Regions from separate parts of the Staphylococcus condimenti genome, predicted to be linked through region 1. Evidence: predicted binding sites of a transcription regulator. Region 1 holds the regulator's gene; each other region holds the start of a gene.

Region 1 (7,074 bases):
CAACCAACCTGAAAATATCCACACATTCAAACCAGATTATTTAAAATTATCGGAGGCAGAACGCAATTGGTTGAACAACCAGAAGTCTTAGATGATTTAAATATTCGTCTGATGTCATTAGAAGACGTACCGAAAGTCTTTGATCTAGAACGTATGTGTTTTAATGACAGTTCATGGACAATTGATGCGTTTTATCATGAGGTAGAACGCAATAAATTTGCTCGATATTTTGTCATGGAATTTGAAAAAGAAATAATCGGTTATATTGGAATGTGGACAGTTGTAGATCAAGCGCAAATTACGACCGTTGCAATCACAGAATCTATGAGAGGTTATGGTCTGGGTCAACTGATTGTAAAATATGCGATGAGTTATGCACGTCAAACTTGTGATGTGATGAGTTTAGAAGTGAGAGTTGAAAATGGTGCGGCACGTCATGTTTATGAAAATTTAGGATTTAATTATGGCGGTAAACGTAAGAATTATTATGGAGAAGGTGAGGATGCACTCGTGATGTGGGTGGATTTAAAATGAGTAAAGATACATTAATATTAGCTATAGAATCAAGTTGTGATGAAACCAGTGCCAGTGTAATTAAAAATGGTAAAGAAATTTTAAGCAACACTGTTTTAAGCCAAATTGAAAGCCATAAACGTTTTGGCGGAGTGGTGCCTGAAGTTGCAAGCCGCCATCATGTGGAAGGAATTACAACAACGATTGATGAAGCATTAAATACAGCTGATACAACAATGGAAGAAATTGATGCTGTGGCAGTAACAGAAGGTCCTGGTTTAATCGGTGCATTATTAATCGGTATTAATGCAGCAAAAGCATTAGCTTTTGCATATGACAAACCGCTAGTACCAGTACATCATATTGCAGGTCACATATATGCCAATAATTTAGAAGAACCTTTTGAATTTCCTTTAATGGCATTAATTGTATCAGGTGGACATACAGAATTAGTTTATATGAAAGACCATTTGAGTTTTGAAGTAATTGGAGAAACACGTGATGATGCTGTAGGTGAAGCGTACGATAAAGTCGCACGTACAATCGGCTTGTCTTATCCAGGCGGTCCGCAAGTCGATAAATTAGCAGCTGAAGGTGAAGACACTTATGATTTTCCGCGTGTATGGTTAGAACCAGACAGTTTTGATTTCAGTTTCAGCGGCTTGAAAAGTGCGGTCATTAATAAGTTGCATAATTTAAAACAAAAAAATGAAGCTATTATTCCTGAAAATGTCGCGGCAAGTTTTCAAAATAGTGTTGTAGAAGTATTAGTCGGTAAAGCAATTAAGGCTTGTGAAACTTATAATGTTCAACAATTAATTGTTGCTGGCGGTGTGGCCAGTAACAAAGGTCTACGTCGTGAATTAAAAAAAGCATGTGATGAACACGATATCAAATTATCAATACCTAATCCGAAATTATGTACTGATAATGCGGCAATGATTGGTGCTGCGGGGCATTATATGTATAAAGCCGGTATAAGAAGCGATATGCATTTAAATGGCCGCAGCAGTCTAGATATTGAAGATTTTTCAGTTGAATAAGTTTAAATTGAATAAAAATATTTGAGATGTTAACAACGGTTAACGTCTCTTTTTTTGTATATTTACAGTTTTAATTTACTTAATATATTATTTACAAATGTCAATAGCGAACGTGCGTACTTATCAACAATCGGTGCATAAATTGTGGATAAGTGTGGGTATTATTGTGTATAGATGGTATTTTTTATGTGAATAGAGAATAAATCAGTTGAATATAGCTTGTGGATAACTAGGATAACTCTGTGGATAGTTGTTATAGTAGGATTTGCGTTGTGAATAAAAATGTTAAATTTTTGTAATAAAAGAGGTGTGAAATGTAACTCTCATTTCAGCACCTCTGTAATGTTTATGGATTATATAATTTTTTCTTGTAATTCTTCCCAACGCATCATAATTTGTTCGAGTTGTTGTTCGGTATTATTTTTTTCATCAGCTAATTCTCCAGCTTTTTCAGGGTCACTGAAAATTTCAGGTTGTGTGAGCTGTTCATTGATATCTGCAATTTTTTGTTCGCATGCTTCAATTTCTGCTTCGCAGTTTTCAATTTGTCGTTCAATTTGACGTTGCTCACGCTTTTGCGCTTTTTGATCTGAGTAAGAATTTGAAGCCGTAATTTGTGTTTTTTCTTCAGCTTGTTCTGCTTCAGCTTTAGCTTGTAAAGCAGCTTTTTCTTCAATTTTATCCAAATAGTATTGATAATCACCAGCATAAATTGTGCCGCCTGATTCATCCATATCAAAAATTTTATTAGCAAGCTGGTTAATAAAATATCTGTCATGAGAAACAAAAATTAATGTACCTTCAAAGTTTTGCAACGCTTGTTCCAACATCTCTTTAGAATCAATGTCTAAGTGGTTAGTAGGTTCATCCAAGATTAAAACATTATTGCGTTCTAGCATAAGAAGTGCCAGTTGCAAACGTGCTTTTTCTCCCCCAGATAAATCATTAATGACTTTCTTCACATCATCTTGAACGAATAGGAAACGTCCTAATACAGCACGTACGTCTTTTTCTGGCATTGTTGGATATTGATCCCAAACATAATCTAAAATTGTCTTGTTCGATTTGAATTCTGCTTGTTTTTGATCATAATAACCGACACGTAAATTAGCACCGTGAGTGATCTCTCCATTTATTTTAGGAATGCGTTCTGCAATTGTTTTAATAAAAGTAGATTTGCCAATACCATTCGGACCTATTACTGCAATATGATCACCTTTAGAAACTTCAAGTGTAATAGGGGAAGTAACAGGTTGATCATGATATCCGATTTCTAAGTTGCGGATATGATATACATCATTTCCGGTATTGCGGTCGAAATCAAATTGAATGTTTGCACTTCTTGCGTCTAACATCGGTTTATCGATACGTTCGATTTTTTCTAATACTTTTCGACGACTTTTTGCCATACCGCTTGTTGAGGCACGTGTGATATTTTTTTCAACAAAAGTTTCAAGACGCTTTATCTCAGCTTGTTGACGTTCGTATTCTTGCATGCGTTTCTCATAATATTGGTCGCGTTGAGTAATAAATTTACTGTAGTTGCCGACATAATGCTGAACAGCTCCTAAAGCGACATCATAAATCTGATTTACTGTTTTATCTAGGAAGAAGCGATCGTGACTGATAATCACAATAGCGCCTTTAAAATAATTCAAGTAATCTTCTAACCATTGTGTTGTTTCCATATCTAAGTGGTTGGTCGGTTCATCGAGTAATAATAAGTCAGGTTCGCTTAATAACATTTGAGCAAGAGATAAACGTGTTTTTTGACCGCCACTGAAATCATTAACGGGACGATGAAAATCCTCTTCTGAAAAATCCAAACCATGAAGAACTGTTTTGATTTTACTTTCATATTGATAACCTTCTAATCGTTCAAATTGATTGGAAAGCGTTTCATATTTAGACATATGCGCTTTGAATGTTTCAGATTCATATTCTTCAGCATGTTCAGCCAACCACGCTGTTTCTGCTTGCATATCTGCTTCCATTTGCTTTAATTTCGCAAAGGGTTTTGACATTTCTTCCCATACAGTATGGTTAGTATCTAAGGTCATTTGCTGAGTCAGATAACCAACTTTTAAATTTTTGATTTTAGAAATATGGCCTTCGTCATACCCATCGACTCCGGCAATAATTTTCATTAAAGTAGATTTACCGGCACCATTTCTGCCGACGATTCCTATTTTTTCGTGGCTCTTTACTTCGAAGTGAACATCGTTAAAGATTTCTTCACCATCGAACGATTTAGAGACATCGTTAAGTTGTAATAAAATCATGTCGTATGTTTACGAGTCAGCATGTTAAATTAAAAACTGGCTCGTAGACCTCCTTTCTTTTCGCTCTGTATCATCACTTACCTTCCATTATAAGTGGAAATAGTAGTTCTGCCTATTAAATATCACGAATTTCCTTTAATGAAATATAGTACTATTTTACATCAAAATCACTAATAAATATTAGCTTGTATTAAGTTTGTTACGAAATCATGTGTTCAAATTATATATTTAAACGTATAATGGTAACTACATCACTGAAAAATAACAGAAGAATTATAACTAGAATATGCGTTATTAACGGTTAAATTGTTCATAGAAAGTTACTTTTACAGTTATTTATTTTTAGAGGTACATAAGGTATACTTAGTTAATAAAAATGCTTTAATCCTTTAATCTAGGAAGATTAACGTAGTTACAATATATAATAAAAACTATTTGAACGTTGTAATCTCCTCAAAAAATAAGTTTAGAAAAACTAAAAGTATTTTTTCTGAACTATTCATTTTTTACAATCAACAAAGTCTATTACAGTATTTACATGAGAGATTAGAACTTGTTCATAAATAATAGTTTTTGAAGATGTGGGGGTAAACAAATTGAGTAATCAAAAAAATAATATTCCTCGTGCGACCTTAAAACGTTTGCCGCTCTATTACAGACTTGTCAATCAACTTCATGAAAAGGGAATTGATCGAGTTAATTCTAAAACTATCAGTGAAGCCTTAGATATCGATTCTGCTTCTATCAGAAGAGATTTTTCTTACTTTGGAGAATTAGGTAAGAAAGGTTACGGCTATAATGTTGAAAGTTTGTTGGAATTTTTTAAAAGTAAAATCAGCGAGAGCGATACGATTAAAATCGGTCTGGTCGGAGTAGGAAATTTAGGTAAAGCATTGCTTTCTTATAACTTTTCTATCCATGATGAAATGGTTATTACTGAAGCTTTTGATATTCGCGAAGATATCGTCGGTACAAAAGTCGGCAATGTTATCGTAAATAAAATGCAAGATCTTCAATCTGTTTTGAAAAGTGCAGAGCTAGATGTAGTAATTTTAACAACACCTGGCAGTGCAGCACAAGAAGCAGCGAATCAAATCGTAGAAGGCGGAGTGAAAGGTATCTTAAATTTCACACCTACTCGAATTGATGTACCTGATGATGTTTCTGTTCATCAAATTGATTTAGGTATTGAATTGCAATCGCTTTTATTTTTTATGAACAACCTACGCAGCAGTAACTGAAAAAAGACGTTCCAAAATTTAATTTGGAGCGTCTTTTTGATGTTAATTTAAGCTTTTTGAACTGTAATTGTCCAAGATGCATCACCAATTTGTTCATAATTAGTAACTGGATAATTATTTTCAGCCGCCCAGTTTGGGATAGCTTCTGTTGCTTGCGTGCAGTCAAAATCGATTTTCAATTCATCACCGACATCTAGAGTCTGCATTTTTTTCTGTGCTTCAATTAATGGGAAGGGACAAACCATTCCTACGGTTCCTAATTCATGTAACATGTAAACACTCCTTAAGTGATTTGAATTTAAGATTGTGCAGCTGGACGTGCTGCGTTTTGTTTAGTCGATTTTTGCATAGCTTTCATAGGCTTTACAAATAAGAAGTAACTCATAAACCATGTACCCAAAATCATAGCTGCTAAAGCAATCCAACCTTGCCATGAAAGAGCAGCTGTTGCTACTAAGCCATTTCCAATTGAGCATCCGCCGGCTACTGAAGCGCCAAATCCCATAAAGGCACCGCCAATTACACTATTGCGAAGTGTTTTTTTATCAGGAAGTCTGCAAGCAAACTCTCTTGAACCTTTCGCAGCAATGTAAGATCCGATAAAGATACCTAGAACTAAGAATACACCCCAATCTAAAAATGAAGTTTTACCAGACAGTATGAACTGTACTAAGTTTGAAGAAGGTGTTGTAATCCCAAGTCCACCTTCTCGACCTGTAGAATAACTCATAGGCCAAGCAATTAAAGCAATTAAACCAACAGCAATCGCTGCAATAAAAGGATGGAATTTTTTCTCGAAGAAGAAATGACGTATACCTGTATAGCGTTGTTTCAATTTAGGTACTGCAATTTTAGGTTTTGGTTTGCGTAGTGTTCTGACAACAAAATAGCCTGTAACTGCGACAAGACCAATAACAAAAATCCATGCAGGAATTCCTGTACTCGCAGACATATCTGCATTAACATTAGTTTTTGAATTTAACTTTTCCATCACAGGTTTAAGCAAACCTGCTTTTGTAATAGCTGAGAAGATGGCGTAAGAGATTAGAGCAAGCCAACTTCCTATTAGTCCTTCTCCAGCTCTGTAGTAAGTACCAGTAGCACAACCGCCTGCAAGTACAATACCTACACCAAAAATAAATGAGCCAATTATTGTACCTACAATAGGGAAGGTGCCGTTATCTAATGGCTTGCCGATAATAGCTGTAAATGCTAATAATCCGACAGCTTGTACAGAAATAGCGATTAATAAAGCATAAAACATTTTGTTATTTTTTTGGACATACATGTCTCGAAATCCGCCAGCTAAGCAAAAACGAGTGCGCTGCATTACAAATCCAAGCAAGCCGCCAACAATGAGGCCGCTTATAATCATCCAGATCATTAAAACCCCTCTTTTCCGATAATGTTAGTATGTTTTATAATAATAAAGAATGATATCAAATGCAAGAGGAGTTTTTTTCTGTTTTAAACTTAAATTCATTTTTGCGTATATATAAATTGTTTAAGCTCCAAAAATGAGATATATGGAAACAATGAAATATGATAAAATATTGATAATGACAATAAATGATAGAAATAGGGGGTACCTTCATGCAACCATGGACAAATGAAGCATCGTTTCAGCGCGTTGAAAATACTTCTGCTGAAACTTTGTCAGAAATGAAACAACGAGTCAGTCAATCTTTATATACACAAACTTTTCATCTACAACCTCCATTTGGAGCAGCTGGAAAACCAAATGGTATGATTTTCTATAAAGGAAAGTATTATATTTCTCATGAATGGTATCCTTTTTATTCAAATCAGGGACTAAGCTACGGTTACCAATATGAATCTACAGATTTGGTACATTTCAACGCAGATGGCAGTGTACTCAAACCAGATTCCCAATATGATAATTACGGTATTAAAGGCGGAAGCACTTTTGTATATCAAAACAATTTACATTTTCTTTATACAGGTTTTGGACTGAGTCATGAAAAGCTATTGTTG
Region 2 (7,074 bases), 250 kb from region 1:
GCTGTACCAATGCACTAAGACACGTCCAGATGGCGGCCAGCCCATGCCTTGGAACCATCCATTTAAGAAGAGCATGATAAACATAATCAGAATTCCAGATGTAAAGAACGGTACAAAACCAAGAAGTAAATTGACGATGGCAGTTAAAATTAAGCCGAGGCTTAAGAACACACGCGCATTACTCCTGTCACTGACCATCCCCATTACAAATTTACTGAAACCATAAGCAATGGAAACAGCAGATAGTGCAATACCTAACTCACCTTTGCTGAATCCTTGGTCAATTAGATCTGGCATTGCTAATGAAAAGTTTTTACGCAGCAAATAATATCCTGTATAACCGATAAAAATCCCTAAAAACACTTGAAACCTTAATTTTTTATATGTATTGTCCACTTCATCACTCGGTAAAGGTTTCCGGGGAGAAGGGGGCTTTAAAAAATTAAACATAGAAACGCCTCCTTTTTTACAAAACATTAACACTATTTTAATATTTAATTTACAAAAAGACAACGCTTCCATGAAATTTACATAATAGTGGCAGATTATTTTAGAAATTCATAAGTTGAAGTCAGGCTCATCTTGGATATTCAGAAGTGGTTTTATATCTTCATTATCATCTTTAAACGCCTTTGCTTGTTGTTAATTTCAATCAAAATCTAATTAGCTCAAGAACCAAATTTTTTGATTCTGTAAAAGGCTAGTCCATTAATTACACAAGTTATTACAATGTCTAGAAAGACAGAAAAGATATCTAATGATATTATTATTCTTTTTTATTTCTACTAGACCTACTAAAAACGCTATAATTACGATTATTAATGGTAATAATAAAGATTTAATAAGTTCAAAATGTCCTCATAATGAAAAAGAAGACTTCCATCGTAAATATGAAAATCTTCTTTATATTAGGGTTAGAAAAAATTTGAATGATTTTGCTACTGCTTAATATTTCTATTAGTCATTTAATGAATAAAAAGGGGTTTCTTTAACATTTTGGCCGCCTTTTAGGATAGCACGATTTAAATGCATTGTTTTACCATTGTTATTTAAAGTGAAATCGCCTTTAATAATGATTTTATTGTCATCAGCAATCGAGATTTCGGTTTGCTCATGATGTTCGTTAGGTTTTCCATCTTTTCTGTCATATTCTAAAGCACCACTTGGACATAACTCTACTACGCGTGCAATGTCGTCTGCTTCTGCCTTTTCTGGATCAATCCATGGACGTTTTTTGGTATCGAATACTTGATTTAAATTGTTTACACATTCTGCGGCATGAATACATCGATTAGGGTCAAAAGAAACATCAATATTCTCACTAGTATAAGTTTTTATCATTTTTAACACTCCTCAAATTAGGGTATATATTAAAATTAAAATACCACATTTTATTAAGGTTTAAAATTTATACGAATTAGCATGATATGATTATATTTATGTATTGTGGATTATATAGTTATTTATTGTTTTTGTTTGACGCAATGTGTATGATAAACCTAATATATTGAAGGAGTGAAGACGGTGGAAGTTAAACATGGTACGAATAAGTTTTACATTGGAGAAAATGAAGATAATTTTAAAGCACAAATGACTTATGTTCCTACAAATCCGGAAATGTTCATTATCGATCATACTGAAGTCTCAGATGAATTACGCGGACAAGGTGCGGGTTATAAAATGGTTGAAGCTGCAGTAAATTATGCTAGAGAAACAAATAAAAAAATTGTGCCTTTATGTCCGTTTGCGAAAAGTGTATTTGATAAAACACCTGAATATGCAGATGTGTTAAAGAAATAGATTGATAAAAATTTTGAAGAAAAATATAGATAAATTTAAAAGACGATGAAAAATATAGATGTTTTCATCGTCTTTTAAATATCAAATTCTAAAAAGAACATTTCTCGAGAAGAAACATTCTAAAAATTAACTACTATGAAATTGTGCTGTGCTTATATTGAGCAACTCTTGGACGGTAGTTCACACATAAGACATCAATGTTTTGGGTAGCTAATGCATGAATTAATTTAGAAATAACTTTTGGTGTACAAGAAATGTCGATATATTGTTGTGTCAAAATATAATTAATATCTTCTTGGTGCGTCATGAACTGCATAATGTCAATAATCTTGTCTTTAATGAATACATCTTGTAAGCCATCGATTTTAAGTTTGAAATGCATCATTGCTTCAATATTTGCTTCAGTTTGGAAAATAAATTCTTTTTGAGATAAAGGTAAGACTTGGTAAATAGGATAATTATGGAAACTAAGGAAACTGATAAAATAAGGCAAGTTGCATTTAGAAATATGAACTTTCAATACAAGCTGTTGTCTGATTTTCATGAATTCAGTTTGAACAGCGTGACTGCTTTGAAGTTGTTTGCATTCGTTGAGTAGGTGTCTGCGTTTTAGCCATGTCGATAAGTTTCCGATATTAATAATAAATGTGTCATATTTATCTAAAAACATAGACGATTCCTCCAGGAGATGTAAGATGGATTTGATTTCAAAAGAGGTAATATTAATACGTGCTGTTTCAAATTCATTTAAATTTTACCACGCTTTAATTGAAATTTCACTAGGACTTTTGTACGAATCTATACTGGAAATGAACGAGCCTAAATGAACTTAATAGAAATAATATATGATAAGATAAAGCTAAATCTAAATCATATTGGAGGAGTATTTAGAGATGAAATATAGAGCAGTTGTATTCGACTTTGATGGGACAATTATTGATACAGAACAACATCTATTCGATACAATTAATAGACATTTAGAAATGCATGGGAAGTCGCCTATTTCTCTTGATTATTATCGTGCATCTATCGGTGGTGCCGCTTCTGAATTGCATACATATTTAGAAAATGAAATTGGAAAAAAAGAAACAAAAGCACTATATGATGACCATCATACAAACAGCACCCACTTACCTATGATTGAAAACGTTCGAAAGTTGATGGAAAGTCTCGAAAAGAAAAGTATTCCAATGGCAATAGCTACAAGCAGCAGTCGTTCTAATATACAACCGGCTTTAGAGTCTTTGAATCTACCAGAGCGAATGTCAGTGATTGTTGGAAGAGAAGATGTGGATGAAGTAAAACCAGCACCGGATTTATATTTGAAAGCAGTACAAGGTTTGAATTTAAATCCTATCAGCTGCTTAGCAATTGAAGATTCAGTGAATGGTGCAACAGCAGCTGAAGCAGCAGGACTTGGCGTTGTTGTTAACACAAATGCTATGACAGAATTAATGGATTTTGATGGACTGCAATTAGCAGGTAAGAATATGACTGCTGACCAAATAGATACTGAATTTTTTAATTAAGCAGGTGAAACTATGATTATTTTATTTTTCCTTGCAGGGCCTATCATTATTGCGATTGGCAATTTGGTATTGGGACCGATATTTAATAAAAAAATACCGATGAATGTTCGTTTCAGAGCGTTTATGGTAGGATCAACGATTTATCTCATTACTGCATATATATGTTATATCTTAATTTTAAAAGGAAAATTATAAAAAAGAGACTTGCTTATGCTGATATTATCAACAAAAGCAAGTCTCTTTGTTTTTCTTATTTTGTTGCGAAATATAATCCTACTACGACTAATAAAAGCAATATTGCATCTATACCTATCATTAAAGCGCGGCGTGATGTTGCTTCGCCATTTTCTTTTAAGCGTTTATACATTATATAATTCGGTATGAGATTTGCAATTAATAGAATGATTACGAGTATAATGAGTATTATTTTCATTCAGAATCTCCATTTCTATCTTTTGATAACAAGTCCCAGAGAAAGGCGATGATAATTCCGATAATTACACCGGTGCCTACCCCGATTTTCATATGACCAGTTAATTGGCCGATTACGATACCAAGAATAACTGTAATAGGAAGGACAATACCAAATTTTATTTTTCTAGCAGGAGAAGTCAACGCACTAAACATTGCAATATAACATATCCCGAAGACAAGTGCTGCACCAATAGACAGCAACAGAGTATGCATCAAAGGAGCTTGACTGCCCATGCGATTCAAGAAAAAGAATAATGCTCCGAAGATAAATGTATATAAGATAGCACGAGAGACAAGTTGTTTAGACATTACTGACGTCTCCTTTCAACATGATTAGTCAAATTATAACATATCAATAGAAAGGACTTATATAAATCATTCTTTTTCGAATTGATGATGATCATTTAAGAAAGCATAAAATAGACCAATAATCAGACCGCCACCAATATAGTTACCAATAAATGCAGCGATAATATTGAGCACAGCAGGCCAGAAATGTAAAACATCAACATTATAGACAATACCGCCGATAAATAGACACGCATTATAAACTACGTGTTCGTAACCCATAAATGCGAATACGGCTACACCGAACATCATGACAAACATTTTAGCTAAAATATCATCAATCTGCATCGCAATTACTAATGAGATATTAATAAAGAAGTTGGCAAAAATACCTTTAGCTAACAATTGCAAGAAACTTGCAGTCATTGTTTTATGATGAATCACTTCAGAAAGCTGTTTCATCATATCAGGAGTCATACTATCACTCATACGCAATATTAAGAAGAAAACCAATGCGCCTAATATGTTACCTAGGAAACACAGCATAAATATTTTGAATACCCGCCAAGGTTTGATAACACGATAATACATTCCTACTGTAAAATACATAAAGTTGCTGGTTAACAACTCAGAGTTTGTAAATAAAATCAGCACCAACGCAAAACTGAAGGCAATCGCGCCGACAATATTTACGATTCCCGCATTAGTATGATCGATTAAGCTTGCTTTGATTGCGAGTACAAAGACTGAAATAATACTAATAATAAAACCGGCCATCATCGCACGAAGTAAATAACGGCGCATAAATGTAGCTTGCAGTACATCTTTCGTACGAATTGTTGAAACGACGTCTTTAACCCACTGACGTCCATAAAAAACTTTATCCCAACGAATATTCTTTTCATTCATCTTGCTTTCTCCTAACATTGTGAAATACAAGATTTAGTATAAGGTGTGAAGGTATTTTTGTGAATACTTTCACAAATAAGTTTTGAAATTTTTTTTAGAATATGTCATTTTCGTGAATAAGAACATTAAATCTATGAAAATTTGGGTAAAGCACATGAATTAAGGTATTAGAAGTATTTTAAATTCCGAGCAACTTAGTAAATATAATAAAAAAGAAAGAATTCTAAAAGAATGATAACAAACTATTATACCGAAAGTTCAAAAAGTCAGATTGCAAGTTAAACAAAAGACGTGCTATAATATCAAAATAATATGAAACTCTTATAAAAAGGCATGAAAATAATAAAAGATCAATAATGGGTATTTTAAGTTATTTTTAAGCTGATAAGGACTAATATTTTTATGAGTGCAATTTACACGAATTCCTATGGTGACTATGTTGCAATTTGATTGCAAATAAAAAAATGAAAGCGCATACATAAAAGTGTAATTTTTATGTTTTCATCATAGAAGTTTATAGTATAATTAAGCTCATTAGGCATAGAAGCTACTTTCGATATGACAAGAGAATTAGTGCGTAATTTGTCGCAATCTTCAGACAGAAAAAGGGGAACCGGATTAAAGTATTGCGAAGCAAGAATGAGAATTAGGGGCTGAAATATCGAAGAAACAAGCTAAGCCTGGAAATTTTGTAAAAGAGAAGGGGTATTTTCTAATGGAAGAAACTCAATTGCAACGGGGATTAAGTTCTAGACAGATTCAAATGATTGCACTGGGCGGCACAATCGGTGTTGGTTTGTTTATGGGTGCGACAAGTACAATTAAATGGACAGGCCCGTCAGTTATTTTTGCTTATCTAATCGTAGGTTTATTTTTATTTTTAGTAATGCGTGCCATGGGAGAAATGGTTTATTTACATCCGACAACAGGTTCATTTGCGAACTTTGCAAGTGATTATATTCATCCAGTTGCGGGTTATTTAACAGCTTGGAGTAATATATTCCAATGGGTTGTTGTAGGTATGAGTGAAGTTATTGCAGTCGGAGAATACATGAGATATTGGTTCCCGAACTTACCAGAATGGATTCCTGGTATTATTGTTATTGTTTTATTAGCAGGAGCAAACTTAGTGTCGGTTAAGGCATTTGGTGAATTTGAATTCTGGTTTGCAATGATTAAAATTGTGACTATTATTTTAATGATTATTGCTGGTTTCGGTCTAATCTTCTTCGGATTAGGCAACGGTGGACATGCAATTGGTCTTTCAAACTTATGGTCGCATGGTGGATTTATGCCAAACGGCTGGGTTGGATTCTTCTTTGCGTTATCTATTGTAGTTGGTTCATATCAAGGTGTAGAACTGATAGGTATTACAGCAGGGGAAACAAAAGATCCTCAAAAGAATATTAAAAAAGCAGTTAACGGTGTTATCTGGCGTATTTTGATTTTCTATATTGGTGCAATTTTTGTAATCGTAACAGTATATCCTTGGGATCAATTAGGCAATATCGGTAGTCCGTTTACACAAACATTTGCAAAAGTAGGTATTACATTCGCAGCTGGTTTAATCAACTTTGTAGTTTTAACTGCTGCAATGTCAGGTTGTAACTCAGGTATCTTTAGTGCGAGCCGTATGATTTATACATTAGCGCAGCATAAACAATTACCGAAAGTTTTCTTGAAAGTTATGAAAAATGGTGTGCCAGTTTATCCAGTATTAGCAATGGCAATCGGTATCTTTGTAGGTGTTATCTTAAATATCGTTTTACCAATGTTTATCAAAGGCGCTGACAGCATTTTCGTATATGTATACAGTGCATCTATTTTACCAGGTATGATTCCTTGGTTTATGATTTTAATCAGTCATATTCGTTTCCGCAGATTGCATCCTGAAGAAGTTCAAGGACATCCTTTTACAATGCCAGGCGGCGTTGGTGCAAGTTATTTAACAATTGCCTTCTTATTATTAGTATTAGTAGGTATGTTATTTAATAAAGAAACAGTTGTATCAGTTGTCATCGGTTTACTCTTCTTAGCATTTATGACAGCATTCTATTTTGTTAGAGGTTATGAT
Region 3 (7,074 bases), 250 kb from region 1:
TGCCATCCAATTTAGGAAGCATTACATCTAAAACTACCAAATCTGGCTGTACTGCATCTAACTTTTGAAGTGCTTCTTCTCCATCATAAGCAACTTCTACAATATAACCTGCAGTTTCCAAGTTGTATTTCAGCAAAGTTACAATTGATTGTTCATCGTCGACTACTAAAATTTTTTGAGACATGGTCGTACCCCCTGTGTATTTTTCAACCTAATTATAACTTATATTTTCATAAAGATAACATACTATGTATTAACTTTACAAAAACTTAACAATTAGTTCATAATTTGAATTTTTGCGATTTCAAAAAATAAAAAAGCTATACTGCCTGAGTCGACAGTATAGCTGTAATGGATTATTGATTACAGGTTCTTAATCAATTCATCAGCAAATTCTGATGTCTTAACTTCAGTTGCACCATCCATCATACGTGCAAAGTCGTAAGTAACAACTTTAGAAGCAATTGTTTTTTCAATTGAATCTGTAATTAAGTCAGCAGCTTCTTGCCAACCTAAGTGTTCTAACATTAACACTGCACTCAATAATTCAGATGATGGGTTAACTTTATCTAAATCTGCATATTTTGGAGCAGTACCATGAGTTGCTTCAAAAATTGCATGACCTGTCTCATAGTTAATGTTTGCACCTGGTGCAATACCGATTCCGCCAACTTGTGCAGCTAATGCATCAGAGATATAGTCACCATTCAAGTTCATAGTTGCAACTACATCATATTCAGCTGGACGAGTTAAAATTTGTTGCAAGAAGATGTCAGCGATAGAATCTTTAATAATAATTTTACCGTCTGCTACTGCTTGGTCTTGAATTTTGTTTGCTTCATCTTTACCTTTTTCATCAACTAAACGATCATATTGTTGCCATGTGAATACTTTATCGCCGAATTCATTTTCAGCTAAATCATAACCCCATTGTTTGAAAGCACCTTCAGTAAATTTCATGATATTACCTTTGTGTACTAAAGTAACAGATTTACGATCGTTATCGATTGCATATTGGATAGCTGAACGAACTAAACGTTCTGTACCTTCTTTAGAAACTGGTTTAACACCAATACCTGAAGTTTCAGGGAAACGGATATTTGTTGCGCCCATTTCATCTTGTAAGAATTTGATTAATTTTTCAGCTTCTGGAGTGCCTTCTTTAAATTCGATACCTGCATAAATATCTTCAGTGTTTTCCCGGAAGATTACCATATCAGTATCTTCAGGACGTTTTACTGGAGAAGGAACACCTTTAAACCAACGTACAGGGCGTAAACAAGCAAATAAATCTAATGTTTGACGTAATGCTACGTTTAATGAACGGATACCGCCGCCGATAGGTGTTGTTAAAGGTCCTTTAATCGCAATTAAATATTCTTCGATTGTATCAAGTGTTTCTTGTGGTAACCATTCACCAGTAGTGTCATAAGCTTTTTGACCTGCTAGAATTTCTTTCCACTCAATTTGTTTTTCGCCATTATAAGCTTTTTCTACAGCAGCATCTAATACACGACGTGATGCTCTCCAGATATCCGGTCCAATTCCATCTCCGATGATGAATGGGATAATTGGGTTATTTGGTACTAGTAAACCGTCTTCTTGTTTAACAATTTTTTCTGGTGCCATTAATAATTCCTCCGTTACTTAAAATATTAAATCTTGAATTTCAGAATCTAAATCAAGATGATCTATCTTTCTTCAATTGGAACATATACACGATTAGTTTCACCAATATATTTTGCACGTGGTCTCATAATACGGTTATCTCTATATTGTTCAAAGATATGTGCTAACCAACCTGAAGTACGGCTGATTGCGAAAATAGGTGTGAATAAGTCGTGTGGAATATTCATACTATGATAAACAGTCGCACTATAGAAATCAACGTTAGCAATAATACCTGTACGTTCTTTCATAATATCTTCAATTTTTACTGAGATATCATACAAGTGTTTTTGACCTGTTTCATCTGTGATTTTCTTACTCATTGTTTTTAAATATTTCGCACGTGGATCACCATCTTTGTATACGCGGTGACCAAAGCCCATAATTTTTTCTTTATTTTCGAATTTTTTGTCTAAATATGGTTCTACATCATCAACTGATTTGATTTCAGATAACATATTCATAACACGTTCGTTTGCACCACCGTGCAATGGCCCTTTTAATGAACCGACTGCAGCAACAATACCTGAGTACATATCTGATAATGAAGATACTGCACAACGTGCTGTAAATGCTGATGCGTTCAATTCATGGTCTGCATGCAATACTAAAGCTTTGTTGAATGCTTCTTCTTCGATATCAGTTGGTACTTCCCCACGTAACATATATAGGAAGTTAGCTGCATAGCTTAAACCTTCTTTAGGTTTAACTGGATCTTTACCTTCACGAACACGTTGGAATGAAGCAACTAATGAAGCCATTTTTGCTTGAATTCTGATTGCGCGTTCTAATTTTTCTTCGTCTGTTTCACTTTCAGCATTTTCATCAAAATGTGCAACGTATGAAACAGAAGTTCTTAATGCTGTCATTGGATGAACATGATTAGTAGCATAATCTTCAAAATGCTCATAAACTTTATCATCTAATGTTGCATATTTGTATAATTTTCCTTTCAACTCATCTAATTCTTCTTGCGTTGGAAGTCTGTAATTCCAAAGTAAAAAGACAATTTCTTCAAATGAAGCATTTTCTGCTAAATCATCGATGTCGTAACCGGCATATGTCAGTTGGCTATCGATAATTGAGCTCACTTTCGTTTCAGCTGCAATTACCCCTTCTAAACTTTTTTGTAATTCTGCCATATTAATTTCCCCTTTTCTATAACAAATTGAAATGGCTTTCATTTAGTATTATATCCAATTATCGCGATTTTGTGAACAATTAAGCAACTCTTATATTCATGTAATTATACATGCCAAGCTAGTATTTGTAAGGATTTCATCACTAAAAGGCCCTTCACTAGTACACTTATTACATTTAAATTGCTTTAAGTGCCTTAAAATACACTTTTTATGATGTGTCATTTTAAATATTTATCATTCATTATAACTATAATTCATTGTGAATTGCATGAAAATTTGCATTATTTGCAAAAAACATTTGTCATTACTTCCAAATATGTGCATATTATTTATGAGGTGCAAAAAGGGAGTTGTTATGAATATGGCAAATAATAATTTACAAAGAGAACTTAGCAATCGTCACATTCAGTTGATTGCAATTGGCGGCGCAATCGGCACAGGGTTATTTTTAGGGGCAGGACAAACGATTGCTATGACAGGTCCTTCCATATTATTAACATACATTATCATCGGGTTAATGTTGTTTATGTTTATGAGAGGATTAGGAGAAATTTTAATTTCCAACACTAATTTCAAATCATTCGCAGATGTTACAAACGAATATATCGGGCCTTTTGCAGGGTTTGTAACTGGATGGACATATTGGTTCTGTTGGATTATAACAGGGATGGCAGAAGTTACCGCAGTTGCTAAATATGTAAGTTTCTGGTGGCCGCAAATCCCGAACTGGGTAAGTGCATTATTCTGTGTACTACTACTGATGGCATTCAACTTATTTAGTGCCAAAATTTTCGGAGAATTAGAATTCTGGTTTGCTATTATCAAAGTCGCAACAATTATTGTATTGATTGTGGTTGGGCTTGTAATGATATTAATGGCATTCAAAACACAATTCGGACATGCTTCATTCACTAACTTGTATGAACATGGTATTTTCCCTAAAGGGGCTACAGGTTTCTTCATGTCCTTCCAAATGGCATTATTCTCATTTGTAGGGATTGAAATTATAGGGGTAACTGCTGGAGAAACTAAAGATCCAACTAAAACAATACCGAAGGCTATCAATAGTGTGCCGATGCGTATTCTTTTATTCTATGTTGGTTCATTAGCAGTGATTATGTCTATTATTCCTTGGAATAAAATAGACCCTTCAGAAAGTCCATTCGTTCGTCTATTTGCTTTAGTAGGTATCCTATTTGCAGCAGGTATTATCAACTTTGTTGTATTAACAGCAGCTGCATCATCTTGTAACAGCGGTATTTTCTCAAACAGCCGTATGTTATTTGGTTTAGCGAGACAAGAACAAGCACCACCAATTTTCAGATCTACAAATAAAAATGGTGTACCTCATATCGCAATTTTTGTTTCTTGTGCGCTATTATTAGTTGCAGCATTATTGAACTATATTTTCCCTGATGCAACATTAGTATTTACGTATGTAACTACTATTTCAACAGTATTATTCTTAGTTGTATGGGGATTAATCATCTATGCTTACATTAGATATCAAAAGCGTGAACCAGAACAACACAAAAAATCACCTTATAAATTACCAGGTGGCAGAATTTCAGGCTACATTATCTTATTATTCTTCATCTTTGTGTTTGCGTTACTATTTGTAAACCCAGTAACACGTGTAGCAATCTTCATTTCACCTATTTGGTTTATCTTATTAGGATTCATGTACTGGAGATATACACAACAAGTTAAGAAACATCAAGGGTAATTTTTATTAATTCAAGCACCTTTATTTCAATAAATAGAGAATGGGTATCTTTATCAGAAGATACCTGTTTTTTATTACATATTAGTATCTGACTATTATTACAATTTTGATACAATCCATATGTATACAAAAAAGCCTCAAACCTGAAAAAACAGGTTTGAGGCTTTTCATTTATTGATTACTTATTATTAAAGTACGTTTGCATAACCGTCATATACACGACCAGTATTAGCATCAACAGTAATCACAACATCATTTGCGATTAATTTTGTGGCATTATTTGCACCAACGATTGTTGGAATACCTTGTTCTAATCCGATGATTGCACTTGGTGAAGTAATACCGCCTTCTTCAGCAACTAAACCAGCTGCTTGTTCAATATAAGGTACGAATGTTTCATCAGTTGAATGCGTTACGATGATTTTGTTTGAAAGATCTCTTCCTTCTAACTCAATTGCATCTTGAACAACGATTGCATTCCCTACTACTGAATTACGACCAACACCTTGGCCTTTAACAAGTTCGTCACCAACTAAATGTAATTTCATCATGTTAGTTGTACCTTTTTCACCAGTCGGTACACCAGCTGTGATAATTAATAAATCACCGTTTTGAACACGACCAGTTTCAATTGCTGTAGCTACCGCATTATTTAATAATGCATCAGTAGTTTTACGTCCTTTTTTAACTACTGGGAACACACCCCATACTAATGCTAATTGACGTGCAGTTTCTGGGCTAGGTGTAACAGCAATAATATCTGAATGCGGACGGAATTTAGAAATTGTTTTAGCTGTTTTACCACTTTCAGTAGCTGCTACAATTGCTTTAACTTTTAGGTTTAGTGCTGTATGTGCTACAGAAACACCAATTGCATTTACTAAGTTAGTTTCTTCTAATTTAGTTCTGTCATTTAATAATTTTTTATAATCTTGGGCAGCTTCAGCAGCAACTGCAATGTTTCTCATTGCTTTAACTGCTTCTTCAGGATATAAACCAGCAGCAGTTTCACCAGATAACATAACTGCATCTGTACCATCATAGATAGCGTTTGCTACGTCACTTGCTTCAGCTCTTGTAGCACGTGGGTTACGTTGCATAGAGTCTAACATTTGAGTTGCTGTAATAACTGGTTTACCTAATTTATTACATTGTCTGATTAAGTCTTTTTGGATAACTGGTACATTTTCAGGTGGAATTTCAACACCCATGTCACCACGAGCTACCATTAAACCATCAGATACCTCTAAAATTTCTTTAATGTTATCGATACCTTCTTGGTTTTCAATTTTTGGAAGAATACTAATGTTTGTGTTGCGTTCTTCTTCTAAAATTTTACGGATATCTAAAACGTCACTTGGACGACGTACAAAACTTGCTGCGATAAAATCAACATGCTCATCAATACCAAATCTGATATCATCTGCATCTTTTTCTGTGATACCTGGTAAATTTACTTTTACATTCGGTAAGTTAACACCTTTTTTGTTTTTAATTTCACCAGAGTTTAAGACTTCACATAGTACTTCGCCTTTTTCTTTATCTTTAGCTTTAACTTCTAATTCTACAAGACCATCATCAAGTAAAATGAATGAACCGATTTCTACGTCATTAATAAGATCTTCGTAAGTCACTGAGAATTTATCAGCTGTACCTAATACTTGTTTCATGCTGACAATAACATCATTACCTTTTTCTAAATTGATAACGCCGTTTTCCATGTCATGAGTACGAATTTCTGGCCCTTTTGTGTCAAGCATAATTGCGATTGTTTTATTCAAACGTTGTGATACTTCACGGATACGTTCAATACGCGCTTTATGCTCAGCATGATCACCATGTGAAAAGTTTAAACGCGCAACATTCATGCCAGCTTTCATTAATTTTTCTAACATTTCTTCAGATTCTGATGCAGGTCCAATCGTACAAACGATTTTAGTTTTTCTCATTATTAAAGCCTCCTAATAAATTCACTATAAATTAATATAAATTAAATTGATAGTTCTTGTGCAAGTTTATACATTTGTTTATCAAATTTACTTCCTTTGTTATTAAAAATGTCTTCAAACTTAGTTTGTGTAAGTTGGTTTTGTTTAATACCTACACCTAACGCAGTTTTACCATCCATTAATAATTCAACTGCATGTCCGCCTAATCTTGATGCTAATACTCTATCTTGACCAGTTGGGCTTCCTCCACGTTGAATATGACCTAAAACTGATACACGTGCATCGACGTGAATGTATTTTGCTAATTCATCAGCACATACTTGTCCGCCCATAACACCTTCTGCCACCACGACAATAGAGTGTTTTTTCCCACGTTTTATACCAGTTTCAATTTTTTCAGCAACATCTTTAATATCTACTTTTTCTTCAGGAACAATGATTGTTTCAGCTCCGACAGCTAAGCCAGCCCATAATGCAAGATCACCACAATCTCGTCCCATTACTTCAACAATAAACGTACGTGCATGGCTTGAAGCTGTATCTCTGATTTTATCCACAGATTCAATAATAGTATTCAATGCTGAATCAA

What was found. The regulator Rex, encoded in region 1, represses fermentation and respiration genes when NADH is low (regulators of the CRP and FNR family bind a similar motif). The targets are predictions, from matches to a motif close to TTGTGAAATATTTCACAA.
Region 2: a site for Rex is predicted at 5,058-5,075, ahead of A4G25_RS11070 (formate/nitrite transporter family protein). Genes of this name have one in related genera too.
Region 3: a site for Rex is predicted at 2,880-2,897, ahead of A4G25_RS01000 (citrate synthase). Genes of this name have one in related genera too.

The regions. Positions count from the first base shown of each region.
Region 1 covers NZ_CP015114.1:2,584,635-2,591,708, forward strand. Annotated here, with positions in the region: gene tsaB (tRNA (adenosine(37)-N6)-threonylcarbamoyltransferase complex dimerization subunit type 1 TsaB) at 1-91, shown strand, start outside; gene rimI (ribosomal protein S18-alanine N-acetyltransferase) at 112-534, shown strand; gene tsaD (tRNA (adenosine(37)-N6)-threonylcarbamoyltransferase complex transferase subunit TsaD) at 531-1,556, shown strand; gene A4G25_RS12425 (ABC-F family ATP-binding cassette domain-containing protein) at 1,910-3,838, opposite strand; gene A4G25_RS12430 (redox-sensing transcriptional repressor Rex) at 4,435-5,079, shown strand; gene A4G25_RS12435 (sulfurtransferase TusA family protein) at 5,127-5,351, opposite strand; gene A4G25_RS12440 (YeeE/YedE family protein) at 5,378-6,463, opposite strand; gene A4G25_RS12445 (GH32 C-terminal domain-containing protein) at 6,673-7,074, shown strand, end outside.
Region 2 covers NZ_CP015114.1:2,331,673-2,338,746, forward strand. Annotated here, with positions in the region: gene glpT (glycerol-3-phosphate transporter) at 1-450, opposite strand, end outside; gene A4G25_RS11035 ((4Fe-4S)-binding protein) at 958-1,341, opposite strand; gene A4G25_RS11040 (GNAT family N-acetyltransferase) at 1,525-1,800, shown strand; gene A4G25_RS11045 (hypothetical protein) at 1,934-2,470, opposite strand; gene A4G25_RS11050 (HAD family hydrolase) at 2,694-3,329, shown strand; gene A4G25_RS11055 (hypothetical protein) at 3,342-3,524, shown strand; gene A4G25_RS11060 (hypothetical protein) at 3,580-3,762, opposite strand; gene A4G25_RS11065 (hypothetical protein) at 3,759-4,112, opposite strand; gene A4G25_RS11070 (formate/nitrite transporter family protein) at 4,179-5,000, opposite strand; gene A4G25_RS11075 (amino acid permease) at 5,716-7,074, shown strand, end outside.
Region 3 covers NZ_CP015114.1:176,654-183,727, reverse strand. Annotated here, with positions in the region: gene A4G25_RS01010 (response regulator transcription factor) at 1-184, opposite strand, end outside; gene icd (NADP-dependent isocitrate dehydrogenase) at 364-1,629, opposite strand; gene A4G25_RS01000 (citrate synthase) at 1,692-2,810, opposite strand; gene A4G25_RS00995 (amino acid permease) at 3,172-4,536, shown strand; gene pyk (pyruvate kinase) at 4,725-6,485, opposite strand; gene pfkA (6-phosphofructokinase) at 6,527-7,074, opposite strand, start outside.